3 regions of the Neobacillus sp. YIM B06451 genome follow, and region 3 is predicted to be linked to each of the others. Evidence: a T-box and tRNA genes for the amino acid it is inferred to sense, from the RefSeq annotation. Region 3 holds a T-box; the other regions hold tRNA genes.
The links. A T-box is a leader RNA that pairs with one kind of tRNA and senses whether it is charged. The one in region 3 lies ahead of argS (arginine--tRNA ligase), so its partner is inferred to be a tRNA-Arg.
Positions count from the first base shown of each region.

Region 1 (2,275 bases), on a different contig from region 3:
GAGCCGAGAGGTGAAACGGTCTTTACGTGGGCTCTAAAGACCGTTTCGAGCTTAGCCGAGAGGTGAAACGGTCTTTACATGGGTTCTAAAGACCGTTTCGAACTTAGTAGCGAGGTGAAACGGTCTTTTTTGAAGGGACTTACACCCAGCCCACACCAAAACAGCCCGCCTCCAAATGGAAACGGGCTGAATCGCCAACTATTATTGCTTATCTTTTTTCTCTTCAACAATATTACGAGTGATGATATGATCGACGAGGCCGTATTCTTTCGCACGCTCAGCAGTCATGAAGTTGTCGCGGTCTGTATCCCTTGCAATTACTTCAAGCGGCTGGCCAGTGCGCTCGGAAAGGATAGTGTTCAGCTTTTCACGAAGGAACAGGATCCGTTTTGCGGCGATTTCGATTTCGGTTGCCTGGCCTTGTGCGCCTCCAAGCGGCTGGTGAATCATTACTTCAGCATTCGGAAGGGCGTAACGCTTGCCTTTTGTTCCGGCTGCAAGAAGGAATGCACCCATGGATGCCGCCATGCCGATGCAGATGGTTTGGACATCCGGCTTGATGAACTGCATCGTATCGTAAATGGCCATCCCGGCCGTGATGCTTCCGCCTGGGGAGTTGATGTAGATGGAGATGTCCTTTTCAGGGTTTTCCGCCTCTAGGAACAGGAGCTGGGCGACGATCGAGTTGGCAACATGGTCGTCAATTCCGCTCCCAAGCATGATAATCCGGTCTTTTAAAAGGCGTGAATATATATCATATGCTCGCTCGCCCCGATTTGTTTGTTCAATGACTGTAGGGATCAAATTCATAAGACTGCCTCCTTAAGAAACATTTTAAGATTTCCTTATGTAAGTATCATACAATGATGGTCAATAAAGGTCAAACGAATCGCTCAGCCAGTAAGGTTATTGATCGAACTTTTTTCCATGTTAGCCATCTTACCCAACGTTGCCCATTTTAAACATAATCTACACTTGCAAAGATGAACGGTTTCCCCTATAATATGAAATTGTGATGCAAAAATATGCCCTCGTGGTGCAACGGATAGCACGCAAGATTCCGGTTCTTGAAATTCGGGTTCGAGTCCTGACGAGGGCGCTACTTTTTAAAAAAATCAACGGTTCCTGACTCGGGCCGTTGATTTTTTTTGTGAAATTTCCTCGCTATCGCATTACGTACCACCGGCCCAGGGGAGCGAAGACAATTCTTTTCCCAAAAACCTTGCCAAGTTTTTCTGTCTATAACCCAAACCGCCGATTTTCATGTAAAATAGAAGGCGGGGGGTAAGCAGATGAACATGAGGATTGGACTTTTGCAACAGCAGCAGACAAGATTGTCAATGACGCAGGAATTGTCCCAGGCAATTGCCCTGCTCCAATACAGTGCCCAGGAGCTGGCGAGCTTTCTGGAAGCAAGGGCGCTTGAAAATCCCCTGCTTGAAGTCATGCCTTCCGGGCAGTCAAAAGGCCGTTCAAGGAAAACAACCTACAGAAAAAAAGAAAACGATATAAATGGAATTGCATCAGAGACGGGGACGACGCTTGAGGAACATCTTCTTTCCCAGCTGAAGCCCGGGCATTTTCCAAAAGATGAACAAAAACTTTTACGTCAGGTAATATTGAATATAGATGAAAATGGTTATTTCCGCGGAGATATAAATGAAATCGCTGTCATTTCGAATGCAAGCCCAGCAAAAGTGGAAGAGTGCCTGCGGGAAATTCAGGAGTTGGACCCGCCAGGAATAGGCGCACGAAACCTGCAGGAATGCCTCCTCCTTCAACTTGATCGAAATGGTCAAGGGTCTCCTTTGGCTCATGTGATCGTAAAAGGATTTTTTTCCGAATTTGCGGAAAAAAAGTGGAAGAAGCTTGCGAAGGAATTAAAGGTGAGCCCTAAGGAAATACAGGAAATATATGACCTATTGCAAAAGTTAAACCCAAGGCCAGGAGCAGATTTTCACCAGGAAAGAGCAGCTTATCTTGTACCCGACGTGGTGGCGGATTGCGTGAATGGGCAATGGCGCGTCCATCTTGTTGAAGGGAATCTTCCGGCAATCGGCTTTAACGACGATATGTACCATTCACTGACGTCTAGCGGCGATGAGCAGGCAATCAAATTCCTGCAGGAAAAATACCAGGATTACCAATGGCTTGCAAAAAGTATCAGGCAACGGAACGATACACTTTTAAAAGTGGCTGGGAAAATTATTGAAAAACAGCCGTACTTTTTTGCGGAGGCGAAGGGGCAGCTGATGCCGCTTACAATGAAGGAAGT
Region 1 is NZ_JAVFKJ010000017.1:21,629-23,903, reverse strand. Features, by position in the region: gene clpP (ATP-dependent Clp endopeptidase proteolytic subunit ClpP) at 202-810, opposite strand; tRNA gene RB160_RS20665 (tRNA-Arg) at 1,028-1,099, shown strand; gene rpoN (RNA polymerase factor sigma-54) at 1,293-2,275, shown strand, end outside.
Region 1: it encodes a tRNA-Arg, which carries the amino acid that the T-box ahead of argS (arginine--tRNA ligase) is inferred to sense. The anticodon was not compared.

Region 2 (2,275 bases), on a different contig from region 3:
AATCTGTGTCTATCGTGACGGCTAAGCCGGATTTTGGCCATCTGTTGTCACGAATCCCGGCTTAGCCTGACAACGAAACCGGATTTTCGTCTTCTGTTGTCACGAATCCGTGCTTATCGTGACAACGAAACTGGATTTAGGCCTTCTGTTGTCACGAATCCGTGCTTATCGTGACAACGAAACCAGATTTTGCCCTTTGGTTGTCACGATTCCCATCTATCCTGACAACGAAACCGGATTTAGGCCTTTGGTTGTCACGAATCAGTGCTTATCATGACAACGAAACCGGATTTTGCCCTTTGGTTGTCACGAATCCAATCTTATCGTGACAACGAAACCGGATTTAGGCCTTTGGTTGTCACGAATCCGTGCTTATCGTGACAACGAAACCGGATTTTGCCCTTTGGTTGTCACGAATCCCATCTTATCGTGACAACGAAACCGGATTTAGGCCTTAGGTTGTCACGAATCCGTGCTTATCGTGACAACGAAACCGGATTTTGCCCTTTGGTTGTCACGAATCCCGGGTAAAATGCTCCCCTCATTAAAATCGGTCCGAAGAAGGTTAATTAGAACAGGTTTCTTAAGAATCCGCATGCAAACCCATTTACTATTTTTTCAAGACGATTCCGGTTATGGTTTTTCTCAAAAAAAATCTAAAATTCATTTGACCTTTTTTGCTTTTGGCGCTATAATAATTTTTGTGCCATAACGAAACGCACAAATCGAGGCCGCCTAAATGTGGAGCGAAAACCTTAAATTTCTTATACCATGTCCCAGTAGCTCAGTAGGATAGAGCAACAGTTTCCTAAACTGTAGGTCGGAGGTTCGAATCCTTTCTGGGACGCTAAAAAACCCTTGAGTCTTCAAGGGTTTTTATTTTTCCCTTCCCTTTTTCCAAATTCAGCGGCAACTTCAACACTGCCGTTTAGTTACCAAATAATATGTCCAGGACAATATCCTCTGGACGTTTGCATGTTAACGTTTCGAGATAGTTGTTTACCCTGTCCTCATAATTTTTAACCGAATTGCTGTCATGAAAGAAGCCTGCGATTTGGCTATCGATTCCCTGCCCACGCTCGCTTTCGCTATCCATGCGCATGATAAGGCCAAGCTTTTCGAGAGTTTTCAAATTGATCTCCTCCTGGCCAGGCAATGCGTGGAAAATAAAAATCGGCAGTCTTTTAAACAAACATTCACTTAACGTAACGCCTCCCGGTTTTGTCACAATAGCGTCCGCAGACTCGTAAAACTTATCCATCTCTTTCCTGCAACGGATGTATTCAAATGGCCGGACATTTCCTTTTCTCAGCGCGTTGAGCCGTTCATATAAGCCCTTATTCGTACCGCACAATATGGAATATTGGATTTTCCCTCTTCCCTCAATCCCTGAAAACATTTTTTCGATGGCCCCTATGCCGAGGCTTCCTCCTGTGACCAAAACGGATAACCGGGAAGAATTTTTATTTCTATCGGAAAGGTTTTTTTTTCGTATGTATGGATGAATGGGAATCCCGGTCACATAGATGCCAACTTTGTTTACACCGCCAGACACTAAAAAATCACCGGCTTCCCTTGTCGGCACAAAATGGTAATCTATTGCCCTTTTCCCCCACACCTGATGGATGAAATAGTCAGTATAAACGTTGACTACAGGAATTTGAACCTCTCCCCTGCCCTTAAGGATGTTCAGCAAATAGGAAGGCAGTCCATGTGTGCAAACGATAAGATCGGGCGTTTTCTCTCTCAGCAGTTTTCTCAGTGCCTTTAAAAATAACCATTCATACACCTTGAATTGTTTCTCAATGGCAGAACCGGTATTTACATTCAACCGATATACGATACTATATAACCGCGGGAATGCATGGATCCAGCTTAAATAAATTTGGGAGACTGCCTTCTCCAGTTTCCCGAACGTATAAGAGAGGATGTCCACGACTTCGCATTCAACATCTGGCTGCTTTTCAGCAATTCCGTCAATGATTGCTCTCGCCGCCTGGTAATGCCCCGACGGGATTTGCAAAAAGGGAAGAAAAAGGATTTTTTTGTTCGCTGTATGTTCCATTCATATCCCTCAATCTGTTTGGCCTGGACGAGCGTATATAGGATACCATCAATTCCCTCGGTTTAAAGGGCCATTTAGCCTGTATAATCGAATACGGAGGTGACTTTCCATGAAATTATTCATTATCGCCACAGCCCTGTTTTTCCTCATTTGGGCCATTAGGCGTGCATATAGAAATACTAAAGACGTTGTTTTTACGAAAATTGCTGT
Region 2 is NZ_JAVFKJ010000001.1:932,670-934,944, reverse strand. Features, by position in the region: tRNA gene RB160_RS04555 (tRNA-Arg) at 774-847, shown strand; gene RB160_RS04550 (MGDG synthase family glycosyltransferase) at 929-2,065, opposite strand; gene RB160_RS04545 (metallophosphoesterase) at 2,175-2,275, shown strand, end outside.
Region 2: it encodes a tRNA-Arg, which carries the amino acid that the T-box ahead of argS (arginine--tRNA ligase) is inferred to sense. The anticodon was not compared.

Region 3 (2,275 bases):
TTCAAAGCGCAGCATGTCTTCCAATGAGAATTCAATGTCGTTCATCCGGAAGTTTTTTAGGTCGTGGAAAATCACAGCCCCGGTGCCAACCTGGCGGGCAACCTCTTCCTTCGCCGGAAGATCCGGATTTTTCTTCAGGATGTCTTCGAGTGCCAGGGAAATGGCTTCATGTAGAACCTCCTCAAGCAAAACGACTTTCCCTTTCCGGGTCGACATCTTCTTGCCATCCTTAAGCATCATCCCGAATGGAATATGAACCAATCCGGCTGCCCAACCAAAGCCCATCTTCTCCAAGACGGAAAACAACTGCTTGAAATGGAGGGACTGCTCATTCCCCACGACATACAGCGATTGAACCGATCCGTACGTTTCGTGGCGGTAGATGGCCGCCGCTAAATCACGGGTCGCATAAAGGGTGGTGCCGTCCTTCTTTTTAATGAGGCAGGGAGGAAGGTCCTGGATCTGGACAACCTGCGCGCCATCCGATTCAATGAGAAGCTTCTTCTCTTTAAGAAGTTCGACAACCCGGTCCATTTTATCGTTGTAAAAGGCTTCACCATTTGTTGAATCAAAGCTGATTCCAAGCAAATCGTAAATCTTGGAGAACTCCTTGAGCGATTCTTCACGGAACCATTTCCATAGCGAAAGGGCTTCGCCGTCCCCGTCCTCAAGCTTTTTAAACCAGTGGCGGCCCATATCCTCAAGCTCAGGATTAGCTTCGGCCTCCTCATGGAATTGGACATAGAGCTTCAACAATTCCTTAATTGGCTGCTTTTTAACTTTATCCTCATTGCCCCACAGCTTATAGGCGACAATTAGCTTGCCGAACTGTGTGCCCCAGTCACCGAGATGGTTAATCCGGATCGCCCGGTAGCCGCATTTTTCCGAAATGAGCGCGAGGGCATTCCCAATCACCGTCGAGCGCAGGTGGCCCATCGAAAAAGGCTTCGCGATATTCGGCGAGGATAAGTCGATGGTTATCGCCCGGCCATCGCCAAGTTTAGCATCTCCGTACGCCTCCTTTTCAGAAAGGACCTGCTGTATCACACTTGCCGAAACGGTGGCTTTCTCAAGAAATACGTTCACATAACCACCTACAGCTTCTACTTTTTCAAAAAATGGCGAATGGATTTTCCCGGCCAAATCGGCCGCAATGCTATTGGGTGCTTTTCGGAAAATTTTCGCCAGCTCGAAGCAAGGGAACGCCAAATCGCCCATATGCTCGAACTTTGGCTTCTCAATCATCAAACTGATTTTCTGCTTATCAAGCTGTCCGTCCAGCGCTTCAAAAAGAACGTCCGTAAAACTGTCCTTAAAATTATTCATTCCGATTCCCCTCCCAGAAAAATAAAAAACCCCCGCCTCTATTAAAAGAGACGGGAGTTTGATTCAAACCCGTGGTACCACTCTGCTTGTTTTTTCAATGAAAAAACCACTCGACTTTGTAACGGGGCCATCCCCGGCCATCCCTACTGGTTTTCAGGAAAGCATCTCCGAAGTGCGCTTCATCGTTCGCGTCATGCCAGGCTTCCACCATCCCCGGCTCGCTCTATTTCCGCTAAACAACTACTCTCTTCATCATTGATTTTTTATTTTGTTATCAATAGTATAGCCATTCATTGGAAATTTGCAACAGGTTTATGATGTCTAAGGGATTATTTTCATTAAAAAATATCGTTTGCACAAAACAAGTTTGATAAAATAAAATTAACAATTAATAAAATTCTGACAATTACCATAAGCTTAACGAAGAAATAATAAAAGAAGGGATATAACTTTATGATGCGAATTAAGTTTATGCTAAAGCAATTCTTAAAAGAGCCGTTCTGGTTTAAGCTGTTGATCATTACATCTTTAGTAGGTTCCATCCTTTTTAGCAGTTCATATTTTTCAGGGAATGAATATTTCCAAAGCCTATCCAAACTATCGGCGGCCATTTTTTTCACTGCCTATGGTTTAAAGTTCCGGTATAACCGAATAGTTTTCAGCATCTTTACTGTTGTAGCCGCGCTTTGTATCTATCTCTCCATTACTGCGTTTTTCTAGAGTGAATAATGGAAATACTGTGAAGGAAGTAAAGCAAAAAGAGGAGGGTCCCCGGATGGCAAACGGCAGACTGAATCTTAAGGTCGATGAGTTTTTAAGCAAAGCGAATAAATGGAAGGAAGAATATGAAAAGTTAAGGGGAATCGCGCTTGACTGTGAACTGTACGAGGAATTTAAGTGGATGCATCCCTGTTACACATTTGAGGGGAAAAACATCGTCTTAATCCAT
Region 3 is NZ_JAVFKJ010000002.1:470,548-472,822, reverse strand. Features, by position in the region: gene argS (arginine--tRNA ligase) at 1-1,326, opposite strand, end outside; T-box leader at 1,370-1,591, opposite strand; gene RB160_RS06925 (hypothetical protein) at 1,780-2,046, shown strand; gene RB160_RS06920 (YdeI/OmpD-associated family protein) at 2,102-2,275, shown strand, end outside.